DNA from 3 places in the Streptosporangium sp. NPDC049078 genome. Region 3 is predicted to be linked to each of the others. Evidence: riboswitches for the same ligand, from Rfam matches in the RefSeq annotation. Region 3 holds a riboswitch; each other region holds the start of a gene.
What was found. A riboswitch is a leader RNA that binds a small molecule or an ion and turns the genes downstream of it on or off. The one in region 3 is predicted to bind cobalamin.
Positions count from the first base shown of each region.

Region 1: another riboswitch for cobalamin. It lies ahead of metE (5-methyltetrahydropteroyltriglutamate--homocysteine S-methyltransferase); the one in region 3 lies ahead of AB0B90_RS13700 (CbtB-domain containing protein).
Region 2: another riboswitch for cobalamin. It lies ahead of AB0B90_RS10470 (ribonucleoside-diphosphate reductase subunit alpha); the one in region 3 lies ahead of AB0B90_RS13700 (CbtB-domain containing protein).

Region 1 is NZ_JBEZEL010000010.1:210,080-219,844, forward strand. It holds gene AB0B90_RS18985 (TetR/AcrR family transcriptional regulator) at 1-20, shown strand, start outside; gene AB0B90_RS18990 (helix-turn-helix domain-containing protein) at 198-509, shown strand; gene AB0B90_RS18995 (class I SAM-dependent methyltransferase) at 663-1,430, opposite strand; gene AB0B90_RS19000 (ABC transporter ATP-binding protein) at 1,564-2,307, opposite strand; gene AB0B90_RS19005 (iron ABC transporter permease) at 2,304-3,353, opposite strand; gene AB0B90_RS19010 (ABC transporter substrate-binding protein) at 3,410-4,498, opposite strand; gene AB0B90_RS19015 (Fe-Mn family superoxide dismutase) at 4,667-4,891, shown strand; gene AB0B90_RS19020 (hemerythrin domain-containing protein) at 5,148-5,945, shown strand; gene metE (5-methyltetrahydropteroyltriglutamate--homocysteine S-methyltransferase) at 6,042-8,276, opposite strand; cobalamin riboswitch at 8,395-8,586, opposite strand; gene AB0B90_RS19030 (hypothetical protein) at 8,657-9,478, opposite strand; gene AB0B90_RS19035 (2-dehydropantoate 2-reductase N-terminal domain-containing protein) at 9,748-9,765, opposite strand, start outside.
Region 2 is NZ_JBEZEL010000005.1:296,143-305,907, forward strand. It holds gene glmS (glutamine--fructose-6-phosphate transaminase (isomerizing)) at 1-1,338, shown strand, start outside; gene AB0B90_RS10465 (tripartite tricarboxylate transporter substrate-binding protein) at 1,430-2,455, shown strand; cobalamin riboswitch at 2,460-2,661, shown strand; gene AB0B90_RS10470 (ribonucleoside-diphosphate reductase subunit alpha) at 2,774-5,173, shown strand; gene AB0B90_RS10475 (ribonucleotide-diphosphate reductase subunit beta) at 5,236-6,231, shown strand; gene AB0B90_RS10480 (mechanosensitive ion channel domain-containing protein) at 6,293-7,444, shown strand; gene glgC (glucose-1-phosphate adenylyltransferase) at 7,638-8,864, opposite strand; gene glgA (glycogen synthase) at 8,913-9,765, shown strand, end outside.
Region 3 is NZ_JBEZEL010000007.1:158,731-168,495, forward strand. It holds gene AB0B90_RS13660 (hypothetical protein) at 1-279, shown strand, start outside; gene AB0B90_RS13665 (serine/threonine-protein kinase) at 492-1,286, shown strand; gene AB0B90_RS13670 (serine/threonine-protein kinase) at 1,502-2,389, shown strand; gene AB0B90_RS13675 (cobyrinate a,c-diamide synthase) at 2,609-3,931, opposite strand; gene cobO (cob(I)yrinic acid a,c-diamide adenosyltransferase) at 3,925-4,527, opposite strand; gene AB0B90_RS13685 (VWA domain-containing protein) at 4,621-6,747, opposite strand; gene AB0B90_RS13690 (histidine phosphatase family protein) at 6,791-7,363, opposite strand; gene AB0B90_RS13695 (CbtA family protein) at 7,360-8,100, opposite strand; gene AB0B90_RS13700 (CbtB-domain containing protein) at 8,108-8,302, opposite strand; cobalamin riboswitch at 8,337-8,467, opposite strand; gene dop (depupylase/deamidase Dop) at 8,587-9,765, opposite strand, start outside.

The DNA.
Region 1 (9,765 bases), on a different contig from region 3:
TCCCAGAACTACGGCGATGACAAGTAGCGACAGATGATCACAACATGCCTCGTTGTTCGCTGAATCGCAACCAAGCCAGCGCAAATGGTCACCGACCATGCATCGATAGGGCCTCTGACCTGTGGTCTGCCCCTTTCTGGCTTACTTGGTCTGCCCCCACGTAGGCTCTCTTCGTGAGACAGCCACTCGATCCAGACATGTTCGCGGGGTGCCGCGCCTCGGAGGTCCCTCTCATCCGAATCGGCGATAAATGGACGGGGCGAATAATCCGGTGCCTTGAATCCGGACCTCGGCGTTTCTCGGAATTGCAGATCCCACTGCGTGGAATTACACCGAAGGTGCTTACGGAGACGCTCCGCGCGATCGAACGCACCGTCTACCCTGAGATGCCCCCGCGAGTCGAATACGAGCTGACCTCACTCGGCCGGACGCTTCACGAACCCATGGCCGCCTGCTGCGCCTGGTCACAGGCACACATGCCGGAAATATTAGATGCACGTGAAGCCTGACGCGCCGCAGGGAGAACCGACCGAATTCGGTTCTCCCCATTGGCCTGGCACTTCAGCTTTTCAAGCTGGATGACGCATCACCTGCGGCTCCACCGGTTGTCCTCACCGCCGATCATGATCTCTGCGCTTGGAATCGATCACCTCAGACTCCGGCTACGGTTCGTAGCGGCGGCGTGCGAGGTGAACGGTGACGTCGGCGGTGATCTCGACCGTCTCCGGTAGAACCCTCCTGATCTGGCGAAACACCTGCTCGCGCTCCGCGTCCGGCAGGACGAGATAGGCCGAGACGGTCGAGAGGTGGCCGATGTAAGCGTCGGCGGTCAGCGTGAAGCGGCGTTCGATCACGGCTTGCCGGACATCGGTGAACCATTCGGACCGTTGAAGCTCGGTGCCCGGCCACTGCATCTCCGCCTCCGGAGGTGTCCCATCCGGGGACGGGACATCATCTCTCGCCAGGAACGGTGCCCGTGCCGCGCGGACGGTGCGCGCCACGGCCGGGTCGGCCGGCTCGATCGGCCCGCCGAACGAGGCGACCACTCCGCCCGGCTCCACCAGCGAAGCCATCCGTGACCACCGATCCTCCGGGCTCGTCCAATGCAATGCCGCGGCCGCGTAGACCAGGTCGTACCTCTCCCCCGGCCGCAGATCCTCGAACGCGGCTCGCACGGTCCTGACATGTGCCGGTACGTGCTTGCGCAGCTCGGTGAGCATGGCCTCATCGGGCTCGGTCGCGGTCACCGCGACCCCTCGCTCGGCGAACAGGCGGGTCGCCTTGCCCGTGCCGGCACCGATTTCGAGGGCGGTCCTCAACGGCCGGGCGGCGTACGCCGCTACCGTGTCGAAAAGCTCCTCGGGATATCCCGGCCGGAACCGTTCGTAGGCTTGCGCCATCATTCCGAAGCTCAGCGCGCGATCGGACACGCTGAGCACGATAGTCCCCCGACGGCGCTCAAGCGATGTTGCTGGAGAGTCCCACGTAGATGGCCGTGCTGAACGGCGGCAAGGACACGCGGCGCCACCCGGATGAACGGCGACAGGGGCGGCGGTCAGGGAATCACCGCTCCTCCTTGAGCCGCTCGAAGACGAGCTGGGTTCGGTGTACGGCGCGCACGCCGTACACCTGACAGATCAGGTCCGGGGTGAGGACCTGCTCGGGCGGCCCGCCGGTCACGATGCGGCCGGCGTTCATCACGTAGAGGCGGTCACAGAAGGCGGCGGCCTGGTTGAGGTCGTGCAGCACGGCGAGGGTGGCGATGCCCAGCTCGCGCACCAGATGCAGGATCTCCAGCTGGTGGCGGATGTCGAGGTGGGAGGTGGGCTCGTCCAGCAGCAGCAGGCGGGTCTGCTGGGCCAGGGCGCGGGCGAGCAGGACGCGTTGTTTCTCCCCGCCGGACAGGGTGGCGAAGATCCGCTCGGTGGCGCCGGCCAGGCCGACGCGCTCCAGCGCCCGCGCGCACAGCTCCTCGTCGCCGGCGGCGTCGGCCCTGTAGGGGGTGCGGCCCATGAAGACGATCTCGGCCACCGTGAAGTCGAGGTCGGACGGGGTCTCCTGGGCGACCACGGCGGTGCGACGGGCGGCCTGGCGGGCGGGCAGCCGGTGCACGTCGTCACCGTCGACGGTGATGAGCCCGGCGGCGGGGCGCAGCGCCCGGTAGATCGAACGCAGCAGGGTGGACTTGCCGCAACCGTTCGGCCCGACCAGGCCGACGAACTCGCCGTCGTCCACCACCAGGTCGGCCTCGTGCACGATCGGGTGGCCGTCCAGTGTGACGGACACGCCGCGCAGATCGAGTTTCACGTGACGCTCACCGCCCGGTCCACGGAGCGGCGGCGCAGCAGCCACAGGAAGAACGGCACGCCGAACAGGGCGGTGACGATACTGAGCGCCAGTTCCTGCGGCGCGTTGACGGTGCGCGCGGCGATGTCCACGAACTGCAGGAACACCGCTCCGAGCAGGGCACTGACGGGCAACACGCGGCGGTGGTCGGCGCCCACCAGCAGCCGGGCGGCGTGCGGCACGATCAGGCCGACGAACGCGATCGCGCCGCTGGTGGCCACCAGCACGCCGACCAGCAGTGAGGTCAGCACGAACAGAATCAGGCGGAAGCGGTGCACGTTCACGCCGAGCGAGACGGCCGTCTCCTCTCCGGCGGCGAGCGCGTTCAGCGGACGGTGCTGCAGCAGCAGGTACGTCACCCCGGCGGCGAGGACGACGGCCGGCAACGGCAGCATGTGCCAGCGGGCGCCGCCGAGGCTCCCCATCAGCCAGAACAGCACCTGCTGTGCGGCCCGGCCGCTCTGGGCCAGCTGCAGGACGAAGCTGTAGGCGGCCTGGAACAGGTAGGCCAGCGCCACCCCGGCCAGCACGAGCCGGGACGGGGACAGGCGGCCGGACCGCTGCGCCAGCGTGTACACCAGGGCGAGCGAGAGCAGGGATCCGGCGAAGGCCGCAGCCGACAGTGACAGCCCGCCCAGCGCCGAGGCGCCCAGAATCAGCACGAGCACCGCGCCGAACGAGGCGCCGGAGGAGATGCCGAGCAGGAACGGGTCGGCCAGCGGGTTGCGTACCAGGGCCTGCAGCACCGCGCCGACCACAGAGAGCCCGGCCCCGACCAGGAGTGCCAGCAGCGCGCGTGGCAGCCGGAACTCCCACACGATCTGCTCCTGCACCGGGGTCCAGGTGCGCGCTCCCCCATCGGTCAGGACGCCGGGCAGGAGACGGTCGGCGACGATGCCCCAGGCTTGGGGCAGCGCGACGTGCACCGCGCCGATGCTCACCGCCAGCCAGGTCGAGGCGACGACGGCGACGGCGAGCACGGCGATGAGCAGGAGAAACCCGCTCACGCGGCGCCTCTTCGGCACGAGCCCGGTCTGTGCCGGGCTCTGCCGGGTCGCGCCGGTCACCGGGTGAAGGCGTCGGGGTGCAGGAAGCGGGCGATGTCGGCGATGGCCAGGATGTTGCGGTAGCCGGGGTGCTGGGCCGCCACGGGGAGTGCGAGGTAGCGCTGCTCCTTGGCCGCGGGGCTGTTCTTGGCGATGGCGAAGGCCTCGGCGGCCTTGGCCGGTGAGCTTGGCATGTCCTCGCCGCGCAGGGTGGAGTAGTCGCTGATCAGGACGGCCTCGGGCTGGGCGGCGCTGACCTTCTCGGCGCTGACCTCGGTGTAGTCGCCCTTGACGTCGGCCAGCACGTTCGTCCCGCCGGCGGCGGTGATCATCTGGTGGGTGATGCCCGAGCCGCCGTAGGCGTTGACCGGGCCCTTGCCGCCGTCGGTGGCCAGCACCTTGACCGGGCTACGGCCGGCGACGCGCTTCGTGACATCGGCGAGCCTGCCCTGAAGTTCGGCGATCAGCGCGTCGGCGCGGTCGGGGACACCGAAGATGGCGCCGAGATTGCGCAGGTCGGTGTAGGTGTCGTCGATGGTGAACTCGAGCACCTCCTCGGGGCTGCACCAGCCGCCCAGGATGTACACCGGGGAGCCGGCCGCGTCCAGCTCCTCCACGGTGGCGTAACCGCCGGCGGCGTCGAAGCCGGCCATCGCGTTGTCCAGGACGAAGTCCGCGCCCTGGGAGAGCATGACCTCTTTCTGCGGCAGCATGATCGTGCCGGAGATCTCCGGGATCTTGGCGTACTGCTCCTGCTGCCCCGGCAGGAACGGGCTCTCGGAAAAGTTCGTGCGCCCGGCGACCTGATCGCCCAGACCGAGCGCGAACAGAGTCTCCAGAGAGGGGTGGTAGCCGGTCACCACCTTGGCGGGCGGCTTGTCGAACGTGAGCTCGCGCCCGCAGTTCTCCACCGTGACCGGGAAACCGGCCTGCGGCGCCGCCGCCTGTTCGGCCTTCTGGCCGGTCCCTTGAGTGGCGGGAGCCGGTGAGCAGGCGGTCAGCGTCAGAGCGACTGCCAGGACGAGCAGTCTTCTCATGATCGGGGTACCGCCTTCGGTGGCGCGTCGCCGCCAGATGGTCGGGGTGATGCGGGGCGGGCGGCTCATGTGGTGAGTCTCCGGAGGTTCGAGATCAAACGATCGTTGTGCATCAAAGCACCACATTCTGCACATAAGTTGCAATTGCCAGCAAGTCGCACTAGGTCGGCGATGATCGGAGGGGCCTTCCGTGCGAGGTGGAGAACACGGCACACCCACAGGTAATCGGGCTGGGGCATCCTGGCCTGGGAACCGCTGAGCCGACGCCTGGTGGTGGGGCAGGTGTACGACCATCACGGCAACGTCGGTGTGAACACCACCCCGCTGCTGGTCTTCGACGCCTGGGAGCACGCCTACTACCTGCAGTACCGCAACGTGCGCCCCGACTACGTCGAGCAGCTGTGGTCACTGATCAACTGGAACGACGTCATCGCCCGCTTCGACGCGGCCAAGGGCGCCTGACCTCATGACCGCGGCGCCCGACCGTCCGTCCTTCCTTGGTGAATGGTCCAACAGGACGGCCGGGCGCCGCCCCCTGCACATCCAGATAGTCGCCTCCCACGTCATCACCCGGTTTCCTGGGAGCGTCATGGGGGCCACGAGAACACCGAGATGATGCGCCCCTGGCAGATCGTCCCCTGATCGGGGCCTTGATCAGGCATTACCCGATTCGTCGTATCGGATCGCCTGAACCCGGGCATGCCCGTGATGCGCGGGCATGCGGCAGATGAATTGGGGGCTCGGGATGCGGCCGGTGGGACAGGACGACCAGACGTGCGCCGACAGGCCGCCTGTGCACCGGCGCGAGTTGCTCGGCCTGCCGGTCGTGGTGGTCTGCGGATCGGCGCTGACGGCTTGCGGGACGCATACCACCAACGTCTCCTACGCCACCTCGCCGACGCCTTCCGCCCCGGCCGAGCAGATCGAACCCGTTACCCCACCTGAGGATCTGATGCGCGAGCACGGTGTGCTCAAGCGCATCCTGCTCATCTACCGGGACGGGATCCGGCGCATCGACGGCGGCCAAACCGTACCGGCCCAGGCGCTGCACGCCTCGGCGGGTCTCATCCGCTCCTTCATCGAGGAGTACCACGAGCGCCTGGAAGAGAAGTACGTCTTCCCGCCGCTGGTCAAGGCCGGCAAGCTCACCGGCACCGTCACGGTGCTGCTCCAGCAACATCGGCGCGGACGCACGGTGACCGGCCGCATCCTGAACGCCACCGGCACCACCGGCGTCGCGACGCCGTCCGCCCAGGCCCGCCGCGCCCTGGTCGCCGACATGGCCGCCTTCGTCCGCATGTACGAACCGCACGAGGCGCGCGAGGACACCGTCGTCTTCCCCGCCCTGCGCGAAGTCGTCTCCGCCAAGCAGTTCGCCGAGTTGGGCGAGATCTTCGAAGACGAGGAACACCGCCGTTTCGGTACGGCCGGCTTCGCAGGCGTCGTCAACCAGGTGGCCGACATCGAGAAGAGCCTCGGCATCTACGACCTGGCCCAGTTCACTCCCCGGGGGTGAGCTGTCGATGACTTGAACGCGATCATGCGGTGTGTGGCCAGGAAGCTTCCTGAACGCCGGCCCGAAGCAGGGCTTCGGGCCGGGAAGCGGCACTGATCAGAGATCCGCTCGGACAGCTCGGGCGGCGGCGACCATGTTGGCCAGGGCTGCTCGCGTCTCGGGGTAGCCGCGGGTCTTCAGCCCGCAGTCGGGGTTGACCCACAGACGGTCGGCCGAAACGGCCTGGAGGGCGTTGCGCAGGTTGTCCTCGATCTCCTCGGCGGTCGGGACGCGCGGTGAGTGGATGTCGTAGACGCCGGGGCCGATGCCGTTGGCGTAGCCGACCTCGGTCAGGTAGGGCAACAGCTCCATGTGGGAGCGGGCGGCCTCGACGCTGGTGACGTCGGCGTCCAGGTCGGCGATCGGGCTGATGATCTCGCCGAACTCCGAGTAGCACATGTGGGTGTGGATCTGGGTGGAGTCGGCGGCGCCGGAGGTGGCCAGCCGGAACGCCCCGACCGCCCAGGCCAGATAGACCTCCTGGTCGTCCTTTCGGAGCGGCAGGAGCTCGCGCAGCGCCGGCTCGTCCACCTGGATGATCCCGATCCCGGCGGCCTCCAGATCCGTGATCTCGTCCCGGAGCGCGAGGGCCACCTGGCGGGCGGTCTGCGCCAAGGGCTGGTCGTCGCGGACGAACGACCAGGCCAGCATCGTCACCGGCCCGGTGAGCATGCCCTTGACCGGCCTGGACGTGAGCGACTGGGCGTAGGAGGCCCACTCCACCGTCATCGGCTCGGGGCGTGAGACGTCGCCGTGCAGGATCGGCGGGCGCACGCAGCGGGAACCGTACGACTGGACCCAGCCGTGGTCGGTGGCGGCGTAGCCGTCGAGTCGCTCGGCGAAGTACTGGACCATGTCGTTGCGCTCGGGCTCGCCGTGGACGAGCACGTCCAGGCCGAGCTCCTCCTGAAGCGTGATCACGCGGGCGATCTCGGTGCGCATCGCCTCGACGTAGGCGTTCTCGTCGATCCGTCCCGCCTTACGGTCCGCGCGGGCCTTGCGGATCTCCGCGGTCTGCGGGAACGAGCCGATCGTCGTCGTGGCCAGCTCGGGCAGTCCCAGTTTGGCCCGCTGCGCCGCGAACCGGACCGCCCGATCGGCCCGCCGCGCGTCACCAAGAGCCTCCAGCCGGGCCCGGACGTCGGGATCGGCCGGTACGACAGGGGGTTTCACGGCCGACGGGTTCTCGGAGCGCAGGTCGGCGGCGAGACCGACCAGCTCGGCGACCTTCTGCCGGGCGAACGCCAGCCGCGCCCGGACCGCCGGGTCCAGCGCCGCCTCACTGTCGAGGTCGATCGGGACGTGCAGCAGTGAACAGGAACTGCTCAGCTCCACCGTGTCGGCGAACCCGAGCAGGACCGCATACGTCGACTTCACCCGCGCCGGGTCGGCGCGCCACACGTTCCTGCCGTCGACCACCCCGGCGACCAAGGTCTTGCGGGCCAGCCCGCCGACCGAGGCCACCGCCTCCAGGTTGCCGGGTCCGGCGACGAAGTCGAGCCCGATCGCCTCGACCTCGGTGGAAGCGATCGTCCGCAGCGCCTGCGCACCGACGGCGCCGAAGTACGTGGCGAGCAGGATCTTCGGACGGCTGGGCAGGCCGCCAAGCCGCCGGTAGGCCCGCCCGAGCGCGTCGATCTCCCGGGCCCCGAGGTCGCGGGCCAGGACAGGCTCGTCGAACTGCACCCATTGCGCGCCCGCGCCCGCCAGCCGTTCCAGCAACTCGGCGTAGGTCTCCACCAGGGAGTCCAGCAGGTCGAGCGGGGTGAATCCCTCAGGTGAGTTCGGCGCGGCCTTGGCCAGCAGGAGATAGGTGAGCGGGCCGACGAGCACGGGCCGCGTCTCGATCCCCAGATTCCTGGCCTCCAGATACTCGGCCACGGGCTTGGCGGCCGAGCCTCCGGCGAGCTGGAACCGGGTGTCCAACGCCATCTCGGGGACGATGTAGTGGTAGTTGGTGTCAAACCATTTGGTCATCTCCAGGGGCGGAAGCTCGGCAGTGCCTCGCGCCATCGCGAAGTACCGGTCGAGCCCGGTGAGGTCGCGGTAACGCGTCGGCACGGCGTCGATCATGACCGTGGTGTCGAGCACCTGGTCGTAGAACGAGAACGTGTTCGACGGGATCGCATCAAGGCCCGCGTCACGCAGCTCGGTCCAGACCGAGCCGCGCAGCGACGCGGCGGTCGCCTCCAGCTCGTCGGCGCCGATCGTGCCGGCCCAGAAATCCTCGGTGGCGAATTTGAGCTCCCGATGCGCGCCGATGCGCGGGTAGCCCAAAACGGTCGTCCTCATGGCAACTTCCCTCGTCTCGCCAGTATGCGGCCAGGCAGGAGAGAGAAACGCAACGCGGAGCAGGCCCCCGGCGAGCGCGTCCCAGGCCCTCCCACGAGGCCGCGGACCACCGCGCGCCGAGCGGCACGCGGGCGGAGGCAGGTCTTCGGACTCGCGGGCACCATGCCTGAGGCATGACCTACTGGCCGTCGCTTCCCAGGCACGCGCCCAGTGCTTGTGACGGCGGTCGTTCCTGCTTACCGCTGCGGGGCAGTCCCGGATTCACACCGGGTTCCCTCTTACGACGCCCACCCCCGAAGGAGACGGGCGAACCATCCACACCGGAGAGCTTAACGGCCCGGCCACCGTTCGGGCCCAGTCGTGTGCGCGTCGGTGGCTCACTACGGGCGAACGGCGACCGATTCGGCGGAGAGCGTGACCTCGATGGTGATGTGCGGATTGTCCACTTGCGGGAGCTGAAGCCCACGCTTGAACTCCTCCGCATCGTCCGGCATCATCTTCGGCTGAACTGTGACCTTGACGTGGCCGGTCTCGTCATCTGGGTGCGTCGTCATCGTGGCCACCTCAGGACGGGATTGGAGCCAGGACACGACCGTGTCCTGGGCCTCCCGAAGCTCCGCGGCCGAGAATCCCTTGCCGCCGATCAGGGTGACCTCCACGGGGAGGGTCCTGGCCAACTCGATCGCGCGAGTCGGAATGGGCCCCTTGAAGCCGACGCGCAGCCCTCGCTGGTCGTCGACGTACCTGACGCCGGAGATCTCGTCGGGAAACTCCGTATTAAGTTTGTCGATCACCTGACTGTTGGACGACTGCGAACCGAAGCGGTCGATGGCCTCCTCGTAGGAGATGCCCTCCGATCTGGCGATGGTCCCAAGGTCGACCAACTCGGCGTAGGGAATGCCGTCGATCGTCACGCCCGGGTCGGTCACCGCGGGGTCGTAACCCTCGAAGTCCGTCGGCTTGGGCGACGAGGTAGCAGCCACCCGGGTCGCGTACCGCTTGACGACCTCCTCCAAAGGCCGACCCGACGACGCTGCCTCTCGCTTGAGCCGCTCCAGGGTGGGCCGATGCGCTTTGGGCTGATCGGCCCGCGGCAACACGATCGTCTCGCTTCCGGCCACAGTGAGTGCCGGACCGGCACCGGACTGGCCGCAGGCGCACAACGACGCAAGCACCGCAATGGTCAAAAGCAATTTCTTCACACCTAAGGGACGCTCCGCCGCCCTGAAGGGTTCATCCAGCCGCTCCCGGTGCGGCGAAGTCCGTTCGTCAAATAACTTGGGTCTCTTGGCGCACTCCGGAAGGCACGGTCCGGCGCCGTTACGCGGGCGGAGGACGGTTGTGACCGGGCTCTCGCCGTTGCGGAGCAGGCGTGGTGCCGATGCCGGCCCGTGTCCTGGTCGCCCCGGTTGCCTGCCGAAGTGAAGCGCGGCCGGTTGCCCGTACTCCGCTGTCATGGGTGGCCGTTCACTCAGTCCGTCATCGCGCG
Region 2 (9,765 bases), on a different contig from region 3:
GACTCCGAGCGTCCCGGCGAGGTGGTCGTGGCGCGCAACGGCAGCCCCATCGTGCTGGGCATCGGCGAGAAGGAGATGTTCGCCGCCTCCGACGTGGCCGCGCTGGTTCGCTACACGCGCCAGGTGGTGCACCTGGAGGACGGCGAGATCGCCGTGCTGCGGGCCGACGGGTTCAACACCTTCGCCAGCGACGCGCGGGAGACGGCCAAGGAGACGCTGACCGTCGACTGGGAGGCCGGGCACTACGACACCGGCGGCTACGAGCACTACCTGCTCAAGGAGATCTCCGAGCAGCCCGACACGGTGGCCAGGACGCTGCGCGGGCGGCTGGACGACCGCTTCCACATCGCCCACCTGGGCGGTCTCAACATGGACGCGCGGGAGAGCCGCTCGTTCCGCCGAGTGAAGATCATCGGCTGCGGTTCCGCGTACTACTCTGGCCAGATCGGCGCGCAGCTCATCGAGGAGCTGGCGCGCATCCCCGCCGACGCGGAGCCGGCGAGCGAGTTCCGCTACCGCAGCCCGGTGGTGGAGGCCGACACCCTCTACGTGGCGATCAGCCAGTCGGGCGAGACCTACGACACCCTCGCCGCCGTGCAGGAGCTCAAGCGCAAGGGCGGCCGGGTGCTGGGCATCGTCAACACGGTGGGCAGCGCGATCGCCCGCGAGTGCGACGGCGGTGTCTACCTGCACGCGGGCCCCGAGGTCTCGGTGGCGAGCACCAAGGCGTTCACCTCGACCGCCGTGGCCTTCGCGCTGCTCGCGCTGCACCTGGGCCGGGTGCGCGACCTGTCTCCCGCCGACGGCCGCAGGATCTGCGACGGCCTGCGCAGGCTGCCGGACCAGATCAAGGAGATCCTGGCGCTGGAGTCGCAGATCAAGGAACTGGCGGGCAAGTACGCCGAGTCGCCGAGCATGATGTTCGTGGGCCGGGTGAGGGGTTATCCGGTGGCCCGCGAGGGCGCGCAGAAGCTCAAGGAGATCTCGTACGTGCACGCCGAGGCCTATCCGGCGAGCGAGCTGAAGCACGGGCCGCTGGCGCTGATCGGCCCGGACATGCCGACGGTGGCGATCGTTCCCGACGACGAGCTGCTGGACAAGAACCTCACCACGCTGGGTGAGATCCGCGCCCGGGGCGGCCGGGTGCTCATGGTGGGCCACCGCGACGCCGACCCCAAGCTCGCCGACGACTGCGTCGTGGTGCCCAAGAACGAGACCGAGCTGGACCCGATCCTGCTCTCGATCCCGCTGCAGCTCTTCGCCTACCACGCGGCGGTGGCCCTGGGCCGCGACGTCGACAAGCCCAGGAACCTGGCCAAGAGCGTCACGGTGGAGTGAGCCCCGCGCCCTTTCCCTCCCCCCGTCTCGTCACAGATAGTGATGGAGTACTAACCTGTGGTATGGGGGGTTCTTGGGGGAAGGGGCGCTTATGCGCCGTAGGGGGTTTTTCGCGCTGGCGGCGGGGGTGCTGCTCGCCGCGGGGTGCGGCGCGAACGACGCCGGCTCGGTGGTGAAGCGCCTGCTCCTCCTCGAACCGACCGCCGACGGCCACGGCTGGGACAGGATCGCGGGCAGGCTGGCGACCGTCGCGGTCCAGGCGGGACTGGCGCGCACCGCGATGGCCGTCGAGCGGGGCGGCGCCCTGGGCTCCGCCCCTCGCGACGCGTTCGGCGCCTTCGGTGCCTTCGGCGGCCCCTTCGCGCGAGAGGGCAGGCTGCTCGTCACCGCGATGCCGATGGTGGCGGCCGCGGAGATCGCCAACACCGTCGCCGTGGTGAACGCCGCCACCCCCATCGCCCGCCTGGTCGGCGACTGGGCGGTCCTGGTCGTCCCCGCCGACTCCCGCCTGCTGACCTTCGAGGACTTCGCCGCGGGGTTGCGCCGGAACCCGGCGGGGCTCGCGGTCGGCGGCCGGTCGGAAGGGGGCTCCGAGCACGTGCTCTACGGCATGATCGGCAAGTGCCTCGGGGTGGACACCCGGCTGCTGGAGTATGCCGGATACCTTACCCCCGAGGACGCCGTGGAGGCGCTCCAGGCGGGCCAGGTGGCGGCCCTGCTGGGATCGGCGCGTGCTCTGCGCTCCGAGATCGCCGCGGGCCGTATGCGGCCCCTGGCGGTCTCCTCCGGCGACAGGATCGACGGGATCGACGCGCCGACGCTCAGAGAGGTCGACGTCCGGCTGGAGTACAGCGACTGGTGCGGCCTGCTGGGGCCCAAGGACATGAGCCCGGAGGACAGGGACGCCGCGATCGCCCTGTGCGACAGGCTCGACGCCGCGCCACGCTGGCGCTCCCTGTGTGCGGCCCACGGCTGGAGCCGGGTCTATCTCAGCGGCGACGACTTTCGCCAGTGGCTCGCCACCGAGACGGCCCGCACCCGCGGTGTGCTTCACGAGCTCGGGCTACTGAAGTCCTCCGACACAACCTGTTGGGGTAGTTGCGTCAGGCGCCCCTAGATGTAGGATCCTGCTCGTTGCTGGTTCGCCCCGCAGGGGGCGAGGCAAGAGGGAACCCGGTGAGATTCCGGGACTGCCCCGCAGCGGTGAACGGGAACGAAAGCCGTCATTGAGCACTGGGTGATCCATACCTGGGAAGCGACGGCCGGTAGGCATGCGCGTCGCGCCCGTGAGTCCGAAGACCTGCCGGTGACGTGAATGTCCAGGGCCTCGTGGGAGGGCCCGCGGAACGAGGCGATCCGGCGTGCCCGGGATCGCTCGCGGACGCGTGCCATCCGGCGGAGCCTGGGGCGAGTCCGATCGAGCGAGGGGCACCAGGTGACACAGGCATTGGCGGAGACCGCGACGGGGAGCACGGCGGCGACCGCGACGGGCGACAGCGGCGTCGAAGGCGCGGTGGTGACCGCGTCGGGCCATGGCGGCACGGGAAACACCGGGAACACCGGGAACGCGCGGAGCGCCGCGGTGGCCGCGACGGGCGACGACGGCGCCGGGAGCGTCGGGAGCGCCACGGACGCCCGCAGGCTGGCCATCGACGAGGCCGCCGCCCGGGTGATCACCGATCCCGAGAACTCCAGGGTCGCCGCCGCGATGCTGGCCGAGCTGATCGCCGACGAGGCCGCCGAGCACGGCGTCCGCGCCTTCTCCGAGTCCGTCGCCGCGACCCACGAGGCGGGGCTGGTCGCCGACGGGCTCGCGAGGTTCGTGTCCGCCCACGCCGCGGTCCTGGACGCGCTGGTCGATCCGGAGGCGGACGCCAGGTTCGAGTACTTCGGGCTGCGCACCGTCTACGACCGCTACCTGCTGCGCCACCCGAGGACCCGCAAGGTCCTGGAGCGCCCGCAGCACTTCTTCCTGCGGGTGGCCTGCGGCCTGGCCGAGACCGTCGAGGAGGCCGCCGAGCTGTACGCGCTCATGGCCACCCTGTCCTACCTGCCCAGTTCGCCCACGCTGTTCAACTCGGGCTCGCGCAGGCCCCAGCTCTCCTCGTGCTTCCTGCTCGACTCGCCCCGCGACGAGCTGGAGTCCATCTACGAGCGCTACGGGCAGGTCGCGCGGCTGTCGAAGTACGCGGGGGGCATCGGGATCGCCTGGACCAGGGTCCGCTCGCGGGGCTCGCTGATCCGGGGCACCAACGGACACTCCAACGGCATCGTGCCCTGGCTGCGCACGCTCGACTCCAGCGTCGCCGCGGTGAACCAGGGAGGCCGCCGCAAGGGCGCGGCCTGCGTCTACCTGGAGCCCTGGCACGCCGACGTCGAGGAGTTCCTGGAACTGCGCGACAACACCGGCGAGGAGGCCCGCCGCACGCACAACCTGAACCTGGCCAACTGGATCCCCGACGAGTTCATGCGCCGGGTCGAGGCCGACGGCCTCTGGTCGCTGTTCGACCCCAAGGAGGTCCCGCACCTCACCGACCTGTACGGCGCCGCGTTCGACGACGCCTACCGGGTGGCCGAGGCCGAGGGCCGCTTCACCCGGCGGATCCCCGCCCGCACCCTGTACGGGCGGATGATGCGCACGCTCGCCCAGACCGGCAACGGCTGGATGACCTTCAAGGACGCGGCGAACCGTACCTCCAACCAGACGGCGAGGCCCGAGAACGTCATCCACCTGTCGAACCTCTGCACCGAGATCCTGGAGGTCACCGGCGACGCCGAGACCGCCGTCTGCAACCTCGGCTCGATCAACCTCGCCGCCCACCTGTCAGGGGACCTCGAGGGCGGGATCGACTGGGCGCGGCTGCGCGCGACGGTCCGTACCGCGGTGCGGTTCCTCGACCGGACCATCGACCTGGGTTTCTACCCGACTCCCGAGGCGGAGGCGGCCAACCGGCGGTGGCGTCCGATCGGGCTCGGCCTGATGGGCCTGGCCGACGTGCTGTTCGCGCTGCGGCTGCCGTTCGACTCGCCGCGCGCGCTGGAGCTGTCCACCCGGATCTCCGAGGAGATCGCGCTCGCCGCCTACCGGACCTCCTCGGACCTGGCCGTCGAGCGTGGCCGCCATCCCTCGTACGAGGAGACCAGGGCCGCCGCCGGGGTGCTGCACCCCGACCACTACGGGGCCGCGACGTCGGCCGCGTGGACGGAGCTCAGGGGGCGGATCGCGGAGACCGGCCTGCGCAACTCGCTGATGATCGCGATCGCGCCGACGGCCACGATCGCCTCCATCGCCGGTTGCTACGAGTGCATCGAGCCGCAGGTCTCCAACGTCTTCAAGCGCGAGACCCTCTCGGGGGAGTTCCTGCAGGTCAACCGCTATCTCGTCCGCGACCTCCAGGCCCGCGGCCTGTGGACGGCGCCGATCCGCGACGCGATCAAGCGCGCCGACGGCTCGGTCCAGGACATCCCCGAGATCCCCGCCGACCTGCGGCTGCTCTACCGGATCGCCTGGGAGCTGCCGCAGAAGGCGCTGATCGACCTGGCCGCCGCGCGCACCCCGTACATCGACCAGTCGCAGTCGCTGAACCTCTTCATGGCCACGCCGACCATCGGCAAGCTCTCCTCGATGTACGCCTACGCGTGGAAGTCGGGCCTGAAGACCACCTACTACCTGCGCTCGCGCCCGGCCACCCGGATCGCGCAGGCCACCGTGGCGGCCCCGGCGGAACGGGCCGCGGCCGAGCCCGGGGCGGTGTCCGAAGTCGTGTCCGAAGTCGTGTCCGAGGCCGTCGCCTGCTCCCTGGAGAACCCCGAGTACTGCGACGCCTGCCAGTAGCCGTCCGGTCCGTCGACAACCCTCAGCAGTCCTCAGCAGCCTTCAGAAAGGCGATTCTTCCGATGTTGCTCGACCCCGGCATGGATCTCACCCTGCGGCCGATGCGCTACCCGGAGTTCTACGAGCGCTACCGGGCCGCGATCCGCAACACCTGGACGGTCGAGGAGGTGGACCTCACCTCCGACCTGGCGGACCTGGCGAGGATGACGCCCGAGGAGCGTCACCTGATCAACCGTCTCGTGGCCTTCTTCGCCACCGGCGACTCGATCGTGGCCAACAACCTCGTCCTCAACCTCTACCAGCACCTCAACGCCCCCGAGGCGCGCCTGTATCTCAGCAGGCAGCTGTTCGAGGAGGCGGTGCACGTCCAGTTCTACCTCACCCTGCTGGACACCTACCTGCCCGATCCCGACGAGCGGGTCAAGGCGTTCGCCGCGGTCGAGCACATCCCCTCGATCCGCGACAAGGCGGAGTTCTGCTTCCGCTGGATCGACTCGCTCGGCGGGCTGACCCGGCTGGAGACGAGGGAGGACCGGCGGGCGTTCCTGCTCAACCTGATCTGCTTCGCGGCGTGCATCGAGGGGCTGTTCTTCTACGGGGCCTTCGCCTACGTCTACTGGTTCCGCTCCCGGGGCCTGCTCGGCGGCCTGGCCACCGGGACGAACTGGGTCTTCCGCGACGAGTCCATGCACATGGAGTTCGCCTTCGGCGTCGTGGAGACCGTACGGGCCGAGGAGCCCGACCTGTTCGACGACAAGCTCGTCGAACAGGTCACCCGGATGATCGAGGAGGCGGTCGCGGCGGAGCTGGCCTTCGCGGCCGACCTGTGCGGTGACGGCCTGCTCGGGATGAGCGTGGACCAGATGCGCCGCTATCTGGAGTACGTGGCCGACCAGCGCCTGGTCAGGCTCAGGATGCCCGTCAGGTACGGCACGGCCAACCCGTTCGCGTTCATGGAGTTGCAGGACGTGCAGGAGCTGGCCAACTTCTTCGAACGCCGGGTTTCCGCCTACCAGGTAGCCGTCGAAGGGAATGTCACGTTCGACGAATCCTTCTGATTAGCTGTTGGTCCGGAAAAGAGAACGACGAGGCAGAAAGACGTCGAGGGGGACGCCTCACGTGTCCAGCTGGATCATCATGATCGTTTCCATCGTCGCCGCCGTCGTGGCGGTGGAGGTGGTGCGACGGGTGTTGCGCTCGCGGCTGATCGGCGAGAAGTGGGTTCTCGCCGGTCCGCTCGTGCACCGCTGCGCCTGGCCGGGATTCGCCACGGCCGCCGTGGCGACGGCCCACACCATCTACGAACCTGAGATGGTGGAGGGCGCGCTCAGCCAGGTGATCGACCGCGCTCTCAGCCTGGCGATGATCGGGTGTGCCACCTGGCTGGTCATTCAGGCCGCCTACGCGGTCACCGACGTGGTGCTGGAACGTCTGATCGCCGTCGAGGGCGAGGCCAACCGCAGGGCCCGCCGCATCCGCACCCAGATCACCCTGGTCCGCAGGGTCGCCTCCGCGGTGATCATCGTGCTCGCTCTGGGCGCGATGCTCTTCACCTTCCCGCAGGTGCGGGCGCTGGGAGCCGGACTTCTCGCCTCGGCCGGTATCGCCGGGGTCGTCGTCGGCATCGCAGCCCAGTCGACCCTGGGAAACATGCTCGCCGGGCTCCAGCTGGCCTTCAGTGACGCGCTCCGCCTGGACGACGTCGTGGTGGTGAAGGGGGAGTGGGGGCGGATCGAGGAGCTCAGCCTGACCTACGTGGTGTTGCGGCTGTGGGACGAGCGACGGCTCGTCCTGCCGGTCTCCTACTTCACGGCGAACCCGTTCGAGAACTGGACCCGGCACAGCAGCCGGGTGATCGGTCACGTGATGATCCGGGTCGACTGGTCGGTGCCGGTGGACGAGCTGCGCGCCGAGCTCTACCGGGCCCTGCGCGAACACCCGCTCTGGGACCAGAAGGACTGGACCCTGCAGGTCACCGACACCCTTCCCAACGGGCTGCTTGAGCTGCGCGCGCTGATGAGCGCCGCCGACTCCGCCAGCGCCTGGGATCTCAAGTGCGACATGCGCGAGCACATGGTGGCCTTCGTCCGCGACAGGTATCCCGAGGCGCTGCCCCGCTTCCGGGTCGAGACCCCACCCCCGTCCGCGACCGTTCCCGGGACGCTCACCGGTCTGATGGGCGCGGGGCTCATGTCACGCGGCCTGGGCGGGGACGCCGGCGAGCGGGACGGCTTCGCCCAGCGGGGCGGAGACCAGCCGGATCCGGTCTGAGACGACGGGCGGGCCGGGGCGTCCGGTTTGTTCTGTTTCGGGGAGCTCCGCCGGAGCCTGCGGCGCAGCCGGCCCCCGTTACGGCGGCCGGCTCGCGGACGAAGGCCACGACGTGCGTCCGCACGTCGTCGGCGGCCTCGACGAGGCCGCCGACGTCCGGTGACGCGGGTCGTGCCGGTGTCCGGTGAAGAGGTCAGCGCTCGACGATCTCGTTCTTGCCGATGACGACGATGCCGCCGTTGGTCACCGCGAAGCGGCTGCGGTCGTACTCCAGGTCGAAGCCGATCCTGGCGCCGTCCGGGATGATCACGTTCTTGTCGATGATGGCCTTGCGGACGATGGCGCCGCGGCCCACCTTCACGTTGCCCATCAGGACCGAGTCCTCGACCTGGGAGTGGGAGTGCAGCACCACGCCGGGGGAGAGGATGGAACGCTCGGCGAGCCCGCCGGAGACGATCGCGCCCGCGGAGACGAGGGAGTCGATCGCCCTGCCCACCCGGTCGCCGTCGTTGTGCACGAACTTGGCCGGGGGGAGCGGATCGTGGCCGGTGTAGATGGGCCAGCGGCTGTTGTAGAGGTTGAAGACCGGATGCGCCGAGATGAGATCCATGTGGGCCTCGTAGTAGGCGTCGAGCGTTCCGACGTCCCTCCAGTAGCCCCGGTCGCGCTCGGTGGAGCCGGGCACGATGTTGTCGGCGAAGTCGTACACCTCCGCGCTGCCCGACTTCACCATCATCGGGATGATGTTGCCACCCAGGTCGTGCTTGCTGGTCGGGTCGAGCGCGTCCTCCCTCAGCGCGTCGATCATCGACTGGGTCTTGAAGACGTAGTTGCCCATCGAGGCGTAGACCTGGTCGGGCGCGTCGGGCAGGCCCACCGCGTCCTTCGGCTTCTCGCGGAAGGCCGTGATCTTGCGTCCGGCGGGGTCGGTCTCGATGACTCCGAACTGGTCGGCGAGCGAGAGCGGCTGCCGGATCGCGGCCACGGTCACCTCGGCTCCGCTCTCGATGTGCTGACGCACCATCTGCTGCGGGTCCATGCGATAGATGTGGTCGGCGCCGAACACGATGACGTGGTCGGGCATCTCGTCGTAGATGAGGTTCAGATTCTGGAACAGCGCGTCGGCGGAACCGGAGAACCAGTGCGGCCCGAGGCGCTGCTGGGCGGGGACCGGGGTGACGTAGTTGCCGAGCATCGCCGACAGGCGCCATGTCCGGGAGATGTGCCGGTCGAGACTGTGGTTCTTGTACTGCGTCAGCACAACGATCTGGAGATAGTGGCCGTTGGCGAGATTGGACAGTACGAAGTCGACGAGCCGGTATATCCCCCCGAAAGGCACCGCAGGCTTCGCTCGATCAGCTGTCAGAGGCATGAGCCTCTTACCTTCTCCACCGGCGAGCACGATCGCGAGGACTCTCATAGGTGGACCTTAACCTGATGAACAGGGATGAAACACTAGGCTGATCGCATGCGAGTGGATCTGCTGACCCGTGAATACCCCCCCGACGTCTACGGAGGGGCGGGAGTTCACGTCGAATACCTCGCCCGGGAGTTGCGCAGGCTCGCCGACACCCGGGTCCGCTGCTTCGGAGCGTCACGACCGGAGGAGGGCGTCGCGGCCTACCGGGTGCCGGGCGGGCTGGAGACGGCCAACGCCGCGCTGCAGGTGCTCGGCGTCGACCTGGAGATGGCCGCCGGGTGTGAGGGCGCCGACCTGGTACACAGCCACACCTGGTACGCCAACTTCGCCGGCCACGTCGCCAAGATGCTGTACGGGACACCCCACGTGGTGACCACGCACAGCCTGGAGCCGCTGCGGCCGTGGAAGGCCGAGCAGCTGGGCGGCGGTTACACGCTGTCGTCGTGGGCCGAGCGCGGCGCGCTGGCGAGCGCCGACGCGATCATCGCGGTCTCCGAGGGGATGCGCCGCGACGTGCTGGCGAGCTATCCGGAGATTACGCCGGAGAGGGTCACCGTGATCCACAACGGGATCGACACCGGCGAGTACGCCCCCGACCGGGACACCGACGTCCTGGAGCGGCACGGCATCGACCCGAGCAGGCCCTACGTCGTCTTCGTGGGGCGCATCACCCGGCAGAAGGGTCTCGTGCACCTGCTCCACGCGGCACGCGACTTCCACCCCGACGCCCAGCTGGTGCTCTGCGCGGGAGCCCCCGACACTCCCGAGATCGCCGCCGAGGTGACCGCGCTCGTGCGCGGACTCGACCGCGAGGGCGTCGTGTGGATCTCGGAGATGCTTCCCCGCCCCGAGGTGATCCAGATCCTCACCCACGCCACCGTGTTCGTCTGCCCCTCCGTCT
Region 3 (9,765 bases):
CGTCGTGGCCTGTGGCGGGCCGGCCACGCGCACGCGGGCGTCCTGGTGCTCCTCGCGCTCGTCGCCCTGCTCTACATCGACCACACGGATCTGCCCGGCGGCCTGAAGGACCTGACGCGGATCCTGATCGTGGCGGCGCCGATCCTGATGCCCCTGGGCTTCTTCCTGTCCGTCGTACGCCCCTCCGACACGAAACCGAACCGGCTGATCTGGCTGGTCCCCGCGGGCGGGGTGGCACTGGGAGCGGGCACGCTGATGCTGGGAATCGGCCTCCTCTGAACCTCCACGAATCCCCACGAACCCCGCAGCGACGCTCCCGGCCGCGCCTCGATCTCCGCCGGCGCCTCCGCGTCCGCGCACGAGCGCCCCGCGGCCCCGCATCGGTTCGTGTGAGCATCATCACCCACCGGATCCAGGCGAATTCGCCGCCCAAGGGAGATCGGGAACGTTCCAGGTAGGTCTTCGCGACCGAAAACTGCGATCATTGGGGGGTGAGCACCATCATCGCGCGCAGGTACAAGCTCGTCTCACGCGTCGGACAGGGGGCGACCGGCGTCGTCTGGCGTGCATACGACCTGCTTCTGGAGCGAGAGGTGGCCCTCAAGGAGATACTTCTGCCACCCGGGCCCGCCGCGGCCGAGCAGCGGCGGCGGGTGGTCAGGGAGGCTCGCATGGCGGCGCGGCTGAGCCACCGGGGCATCGTGACGGTGCACAACCTCACCGAGGAGTCCGAGCGGCTCTGGATCGTCATGGAGTTCCTGGAGGCGCTGACGCTGCACGACACGCTCGTACAGGCGGGCCCGCTCCCGGTGGATCTCGTGGCGGCGATGGGGTGCCGCCTGCTGGAGGCGTTGCGGCACGCGCACGACGGCGGGGTGATCCACCGCGACATCAAACCCGCCAACATCATGCTGACCGGTGATCGCGTGGTGCTGGCCGACTTCGGCTTCGCCGCGCCGGAAGGGGCGGCGACGACCTCCACCCGGGGCACCCCGGCCTTCATCGCGCCGGAGGCGTTGCAGGGCAGGGGCGGCACCCGCGAGGCGGACATGTGGTCGTTCGGCGCGACGCTGTACATGGCGGTGGAGGGCAGGACCCCGTTCCGCACGGTGAACTCGATGGCGGCGCTGGTCGCGGCCCTGCGCGAACCGCCGCGCGCGCCGAAGCGGGCGGGCGCCCTGGAGCCGGTGCTGCGGGGGCTGCTGCGCAAGGATCCGCGAGCGCGGCTGAGCGCCGAGCGGACCTCGAAGATGCTTGAGGACGTGCGCTGCTTCAGCGCGGCCTGAGGCCGTTCACGAACGTTTCCGAAACGCTTTCACCACCCTCGGGAACGGTTTTCCGGAATCCGCAAACGGGCTTTACGGGCGTGAAATAAGACGACATCAAGCCCACGCGCCTAAATCGTTACAGAGAATCACCCTAGGTAATCACCCGGTGCATCGTTCCAGATGGAAATATGAATCAGCTGAGGTGCCCGGCTTCTATGTGCAGCAGGTGATTCATGGGAACAGGTGCGAGGAAGGCACGCTTACTGGGTGATCGCTATCACCTGGCCTCGCCGATCGGGCGGGACGGTGTGGGCACGGTGTGGCGGGCCCACGACTCCCTGCTCAGGCGGAACGTGGCGATCAAGGAGATCCAGCCTCGGTTCACCGAGGACGGGATGGACATGCACGACGCACGGCGGTGGGCCCTGCGCGAGGCGCGCTCGGCCGGGAGGCTGAACCACCCGGCGGTGATCTCCGTGCACGACCTGCTCGAGGAGGACGGGCGGCTCTGGATCGTCATGGAGTTGCTGGAGGCCCTCACACTCAAGGAGACCGTGCGGCACCTGGGCCGCCTGCCGATCCACTGGGCGGCGTGGATCGGCTTCCAGTTGCTGGGCGGGCTGCGCCACGCGCACGGGGCGGGTGTCCTGCATCGGGACATCAATCCGCGCAACATCCTGCTCACCGGCGACCGGGTGGTGCTGGCCGACTTCGGCGTCGCGGCGCTGCACGGCGATCCGGGCGACTCCACGACCGTACCGTTCGTCCATGTCCCCTCCTTCGTCGCGCCGGAGCGGCTGCGGGGCAGTCCACCGACCCCGGCGAGCGACCTGTGGTCGCTCGGTGCGAGCCTGTACTTCGCGGTGGAGGGTCGCCCTCCGCGCCCCACCTCCCGCACGCCGGCGCAGCGCCCTCCCGTGGGCGGCGGGTACGAGGATCCGGCGACGCCGGCCGGAGTGCTGTGGCCCGTCCTGGAAGGGCTGCTCCGGCGCGACCCGGCTGCCCGCATCAGCATGGGACAGGCGGGCCGCATGCTGTCGGCGATCCTCCACACGGAGGGGGTGGCGCTGGCCCCGCCACGGCTGCCCGCGGCCAGGCTGCCACCGGACGCCTTCGCCTAGGATCTCGCGGCGTTTCACCGGATGTTCGAAACGGGGAAAAGCGTCCTTCGTCTCCTCTTCCGCCGGGCGATCCCGGGTTTCGTGAAATCGGGCCGTCCGGCGGAGCGCGCTTCTCGAATAAATGGACACAAGGCCGCGGATAAAGGCCGGTGGAGGTAACGGGAAGGCCGGATGCCGGGATTTCCGGCTCACGAACCGGCTCGAACCGCGGGGGGGTTGTCAGACGGCCGGGACCCGGCGGCAGGCCTCGACGAACCTGGAGGCCAGATGGGGACTGCCGGCCCAGTGCAGGTGCAGGTAGGAGGCGGTGATCCGGTCGTCGGCGAACCCGTCGGCGCCACCGCGCCAGCGGAACAGCGGCCGGTCGGGGACGGGCTCGACCGCGGTGCGGTGGAACTCGTGGCCCCGGTAGCGCTCGCCGTCCCTGGTGAGCGGCGAGTCACGGACGGCCACCGCGTCGCGGTAGCCGAGGGTGAGAGTGCCGGTCATCCTGGCCTCGACGTCGAGGAGCCCGCACATCGGCCTGCCGTCCAGACTCCTGGAGAGATACAGCAGGCCCGCGCACTCGGCCGAGATCGGCCCCTCGAACGCGGCGACCTGGTCGCGCAGCGGCTCGTTGGCCGACAGCTCGGCCGCGTGGACCTCAGGGAAGCCGCCTCCGATCACGATCCCGCGAGTCCCCTCGGGGAGGGCCTCGTCGACGAGCGGGTCGAAGGGGACGATCTCGGCTCCCGCCGCCGCCAGCAGCTCGGCCTGCTCGGTGTAGCCGAAGGTGAAGGCCCGCCCTCCGGCGACCGCGATCCTCGTGACGGGAGCGGCGGGCGGTCCGGGAGTCCACGGGACGGCGGGCAGCGGCGGCGCGCCGCGGGCGAGTCGCAGGAGTTCCTCCAGGTCGCAGGAGGCGGCGACCAGGTCCGCGACGGCGTCCAGGGCACCGGCGGCCTGGGGGCGGCGCTCGGCGACGGGAACCAGGCCCAGGTGCCTGGAGGGGGCGGTGACGGCGTCGCTGCGACGGATCGCCCCGAGCACCGGGACGCCGCTCTCGGCGAGCGCCTCGCGGCAGACGGCCTCGTGCCGCTCGGAGCCGACCCGGTTGAGGATCACTCCGCCGAGCCTGATCCGGGTGTCGTAGGAGGCGAACCCGTGCACCAGCGCCGCGACGGAGCGGCTCTGCCTGGCGGCGTCCACGACCAGGACCACCGGGGCCCCGAGCAGCCTGGCGACGTGCGCGGTGGAGGCGAACTCGGTGGAGCCCGCGCCGTCGTACAGGCCCATCACGCCCTCGACGACCGCGATGTCCGCCCCCGCCGCGCCGTGCAGGAAGAGGGGGGCGACGAGGTCCTCCCCCACCAGGAACGGGTCGAGGTTGCGTCCGGGGCGGCCGGTGGCCATGGCGTGGTAGCCGGGGTCGATGTAGTCGGGCCCCACCTTGTGCGGGGACACCGCCATGCCCCGGCGGGCGAGGGCCGCCATCAGGCCGGTCGCCACGGTCGTCTTACCCGCTCCTGAGGCGGGGGCCGCGATCACGATCCGGGCTACCATTCGATGCCCTTCTGCCCCTTCTGCCCCGCGTCCATGGGGTGTTTGATCTTACCCATCTCCGTGACGAGGTCGGCGGCGGCGAGCAGCCGGGGGTCGGCGTCGCGGCCGGTGACGACGACGTGCTGGCTTCCCGGCCGTCCGCGCAGGGTCTCGACCACCTCCTCGACGTCGATCCAGCCCCACTTCATCGGGTACGTGAACTCATCCAGCACGTACAGGCGGAACGTCTCGGCGGCGAGGTCGCGTCTGATCTGCTCCCAGCCCTCGCGGGCGTCGGCGGCGTGGTCCTCCTCGCTGCCGGGACGCTGGATCCAGGACCAGCCCTCGCCCATCTTGTGCCAGGAGACCGGCCCGCCCTCACCGGAGTCGCCGAGCACCCGCAGCGCCCGCTCCTCTCCGATGCGCCACTTGGCGGACTTGACGAACTGGAAGACCCCGATCGGCCAGCCCTGGTTCCAGGCGCGCAGGGCCAGACCGAAGGCCGCGGTGGACTTGCCCTTGCCCGGTCCCGTGTGGACGATCAGCAGCGGCCGGGTGCGGCGCTGTCTGGTGGTCAGGCCGTCCTCGGGCACGCTGACGGGTCTGCCCTGCGGCATCGTCGCCCTCCCCTCACTGTCGTGTCACTGTCATCCGGCACCGTCATCTGGTACGGCCTTCTCGCCGTACTCACCGGCCTCGGACCTTCGCGGTCACGCGGCGCCGCGCCTCTCCCGGACCATCCCGGCCAGGTCGGTGAGTTCGTCGAGGCGTACGGTCTCCGCGCCCATCCTCGCCGCCAGGGAGGCGGCGAGGCCGAGGCGCACGGGCCCGCCCTCGCAGTCGACCACCACGCCCGCCACCCCGGCCAGCAGTCCCGCCGCGCGCTGGGACTCCTCGGCGGTTCCCGAGGTGGTCCGCCCGTCGGTGACCAGGACCACCAGCGGGCGTCTGGACGGGTCGCGCAGGCGTTCGACCCTGAGCACCTCGGCGGCCCGCAGCAGACCGGCGGCCAGCGGGGTCCGGCCTCCGGTGGGAAGCTCGCGCAGCCGGGCCGCGCCGGCCTCGACGGAGGAGGTGGGCGGCAGGACCAGGTCGGCACGGGCGCCGCGGAAGGTGACGAGCCCGACCTTGTCGCGGCGCTGGTAGGCGTCGAGGAGCAGGCCGAGCACCGCTGTCTTGACCGCGCGCATGCGCTGCCTGGCGGCCATCGAACCGCTCGCGTCCACGACGAACAGCACCAGGTTGCCCTCGCGGCCCTCGCGGACCGCCTCCCTGAGATCGCCGCGGCGCAGCAGCAGTCCTGGCCCGTTCCTGCCCCGCGCGACCTGGTACGGGGCGGCGGCGCCGATGGTGGCCCGCAGGTGGAGGGAGCCGGTGTGGCCCTCGGGGACCCTGGCGCCCGTGGTACGGCCCAGGGGTGTCCTGGCGCGTGACCGGCGCCCGGGAGCTCCGGCGCCGACGCCCGGGACGGTGAACAGCCTGTTCCCGCTCCCGGGCTCGGCGTCGACGATCTGCTCGCGGGCCGGTGCTCCCCCGGTCGCCTCCGACGGTTCCCGGGGTTTCGCGGCCTGAGCCTCCCCCGCCTCGGCGCCGGGGGTGTCCCGGGCGTCGGCGGCCCCGTGCGGGGAGGCGTCCCCGCCGTCGTGCCCTCCGGAGCCGCCCGGGTCGTCCGAGGTGGCGTCCCCGGCCTCGGAGCCGCCGGATACGGGTTCCGGGCCTCCCTCGTCTCTGCCGGGATCGGGGCCGCCGGGGTCGTCCGGCCCCTGGGGGCCGTCAGGATCGGGTCCGGGGTCGTCGGGGATCCTGTCCAGGAGATCCTGGAGCCTGGACTCGTCCAGGCCTGGCGCGTCGAAGGGGTCACGGCGACGGCGGTGCGGGAGCGCGAGCCTGGCCGCCTCCCGGACGTCGTCGGCGGTGACGGAGGTGCGGCCCTGCCAGGCGGCGTGCGCGATCGCCGCGCCGGCGGTGACCAGGTCGGCCCGGAGCCCGTCCACCTCGAAGCCCGCGCAGACGGTGGCGATCTTGAGCAACGCCGCCTCCGGCAGGACGACCTGGGCGACCCCGGCTCGGGCCTCGGCGATGCGCGTGGCCAGCGCCCGATCCTCGTCCGACCAGGCGGCGGCGAACGCGGCGGGGTCGGCCTCGAAGGCCAGACGGCGCCGGACCACCTCCGCCCGCTGGGACGCCTCCCGCGAGGCCCTTACCTCAACGGTCAGCCCGAAGCGGTCGAGCAGTTGCGGGCGCAGCTCCCCCTCCTCGGGGTTCATCGTCCCGACCAGCAGGAACCGGGCGGCGTGCCGTACCGACACCCCCTCGCGCTCGACGTAGCAGGTGCCGAGGGCCGCGGCGTCGAGCAGCAGGTCCACCAGGTGGTCGTGGAGAAGGTTGACCTCGTCGACGTACAGGACACCCCGGTGGGCGCCCGCGAGGAGACCGGGTTCGAAGGATTTCACGCCCTCGGTGAGGGCCCGCTCGATGTCGAGGGAGCCGACGAGGCGGTCCTCGGAGGCGCCGACGGGCAGCTCGACCAGGCGGGCGGGTCTGATGGACCGGGCCGCCGGCCCCTCGGGGGCCCCGTGTGACCCGTGTGACCCGTGTGGCCCGTCGGGGCAGCCGGGGTCGGGGGCGGCGGGGTCGCAGGAGAACCGGCAACCGGTCACCACCTCGACAGGCGGCAGGAGAGCGGCCAGCGCCCGCACGATCGTGGACTTGGCGGTGCCCTTCTCCCCTCTGACCAGTACTCCCCCGACGCGGGGGGAGACCGCGTTGAGGATCAGCGCGAGTTTCAGGTCCTCCAGCCCCACGATCGCGGTGAAGGGATAGCGGGGGTTGCGCACCTTGGGATCTCCTTCGCATTCACGTGGTCGGGTGGTCGCGCCGTCAGGGGAGGTGGCTGAGCCGCCAGCGCCCGCCGCGCCCGGTGAGTGCCACCCGGGCCAGCGGCGCGACGTCGACGCGCCAGAAGGAGCGGGCGGGGGCGCCAAGGACGTGGACGACCGCGGCACGGATGACCGCCGGATGGGTGATCGCGACGGCCCTGCCGGGAGTACGGACGGCGAGCCAGCCGGAAACCCTGGCGAGGAGCGCGGTGATCGACTCCCCGCCGTGCGGCGCCGCGCCCGGATCGCCGAGCCAGGAGGCGAGCGCCTCGGGCTCCGCGGCCTCGACCTCGCCGAGCGTCATGCCACTCCAGCGGCCGTGGTCGCAGTCGGCGAGCAGCGGGTCGTGCTCCGCCCGCAGGCCGAGCGCCGCCGCCGTCTGGACGCAGCGCAGCTCGGCCGGGCAGGCCGCTGAACCGGGGTCTGCCCAGCCGAGGTGCCGCGCCATCCTCTCGGCCCGGCGCAGGCCGCGTTCGTCGAGTGGTTCGTCGACGGGGAACGCGGCCCGCGCCGTCGCCGAGGTGGAGGCGTGGCAGACCAGGAGCAGGCGGGTGACCCCCGAGGGGGTCGTCACACCGGGCCGCGCCTGCGGGCGGCGAAGGCGAAGAGCGCGCCGACACCGGCCCAGAAGACCGCCTGGGTTCCTATCGAGGCGATCCGGAAGTCCCACAGGAGATCGGCGGGGAAGCCCTGGGGCACCTCCGAGATCTCCGGCAGGAGGATCCAGGCCGCGACGACGGGGACCAGGAAGGCGGCGCCCGCCGACAGCCAGCGCACCCACGGTTCACTCCGCGAGGCGTAGCGGTGGGCGGCGGTGCCGGCGGCGACGGCGAGGATCCCGATGGCCACGGCGACCAGATAGAGCACGGTGCGCTGGTCGATCGTCTCCGGGTCACCGACCGCCGGTGGGTTGGCGGGATATTTCATGAAAGGGATGAGGACGACGGAGGTGAACGCGGCGGCGGCGAGCGTGACCGCGAGCACCGGTTCCGAGCGAGGTCCCGCCCGGCCGCGTACGGCCGCGTAGACGAGGGAGAACAGGCCCCCGATCGCCAGGCCGTACAGGCCGAGGGCGAGGAAGAGCCCGAAACGCTGCCCGTCCCTGCTGACGAGGGCCTCCTCCTCACCGTGGGAGTGGGCGGCGGTCCCGGTGTCGTCGTGTGGTTCGGCCGAGGAGGCGGCCGCGGCCGCCTCCTCGAGCGCGATGGCCTGGTCGATGCGTGGTTCGCCGACGGTGTAGGCGAAGACGGCCGCGAGCAGCCCTGCGAGCAGTCCGGCGACGAGGCCCCGGACGATGAGTTTGGAGATCACCTGCGGCTCAGTGGCACGGTACGCCGAGCAGGTGACGCCCGTCGTGCATGAGTTCGTGCAGGTAGTTTCCCGCCTGGGAGATCGCCCCCTGGTCGAAGGTGACCAGATAGGCGAGAAGCAGCAGCGCCGGTACGGCGAGCAGCCAGCGGGTGAGCGAGTGCCATGGGATGGGCTGGGTGTGCGGTGCCGAGATCTGGCTCACGGCCACCTCCTCCGGGATTGACGCGTCCCTTTTCGTAGGTCGGTGGCGGCCGAGTGTGACCTGGCTCCCGGCCCTCGCGGGCCGGATTACAGTGGCGCGACCGCACCGGAATTTCACCGGATTTCCCTCGCACCGCCACAAAGCACCCGGAACGTATCCCGATTCTCCGTCCCCCGTCAATCCAGGTGTCCGGTTTGACGGGATCCGGTAGGCGCGAAGAGGGGGAGGTGGCCCGGCCGGGCCGCCTCCCCCTCTCAGGCCCTTCTCAGGCCCCGCTCAGGACGTCACTGCTCGCCGGTGAGCGCCGTCACCAGCTCAGCGGCGGTACGGCAGCGGTCGAACAGCTCTCCCACGTGGGCCTTGGTGCCGCGCAGCGGCTCAAGGGTGGGGACGCGCTGCAGCGACTCACGGCCGGGGATGTCGAAGATGACCGAGTCCCAGGAGGCCGCGGCCACCGACTCGCTGTACTGGCTCAGGCAGCGGCCTCGGAAGTAGGCCCGGGTGTCGTTGGGCGGCACCTCGATGGCCCTCTGCACCTCCTCCTCGGTGACCAGGCGCTGCATGCGGCCCCGGGCGACCAGCCGGTTGTAGAGTCCTCGGTCGGGACGGATGTCGGAGTACTGGAGATCGACGAGCTGCAGACGCGGATGCGACCAGGGAAGGCCGTCACGGGTCCGGTATCCCTCCAGAAGCTCCAGCTTGGCCACCCAGTCGAGCTCGCCGGACAGCTGCATCGGATCCTCCGCCAGGCGGGTGAGGACCGACTCCCAGCGCTCCAGGATGTCCTTGGTGGGCTCGTCCAGGCCGTTGGCGCTGCGCTCCTCGGCATACTTGCGCGCGAGCTCCAGGTATTCCATCTGGAGCTGCACCGCCGTCAGCTTGCGGCCGTCGCGCATGGAGATCTCGTACTTGAGCGTGGGGTCGTGTGAGACCGCGCGCAGGGCCTGGACGGGGTTGTCCACGGCGAGGTCTCGGGTGAAGTAGCCGTCCTCGATCATCGCCAGGACGAGCGCGGTGGACCCCAGCTTCAGGTAGGTCGAGATCTCCGACATGTTGGCGTCACCGATGATGACGTGCAGGCGACGGTATTTCTCCGGGTCGGCGTGGGGTTCGTCCCGGGTGTTGATGATCGGCCGCTTGAGCGTCGTCTCCAGCCCCACCTCGACCTCGAAGAAGTCGGCCCGCTGGCTGATCTGGAAGCCCTCGCCCCGTGAGTCCTGACCGATGCCGACCTTGCCCGCGCCGGTGACGACCTGCCGGGAGACGAAGAACGGCGTCAGGTGCCTGACGATGTCGGCGAACGAGGTGGCCCGGCGCATGAGGTAGTTCTCATGGCAGCCGTAGGAGGCGCCCTTGTTGTCGGTGTTGTTCTTGTAGAGCTGGATCGGGGCGTTGGCCGGCATCGCCGAGGCGCGAACCGCCGCGTCGTGCATCACCCGTTCGCCCGCCTTGTCCCAGATCAC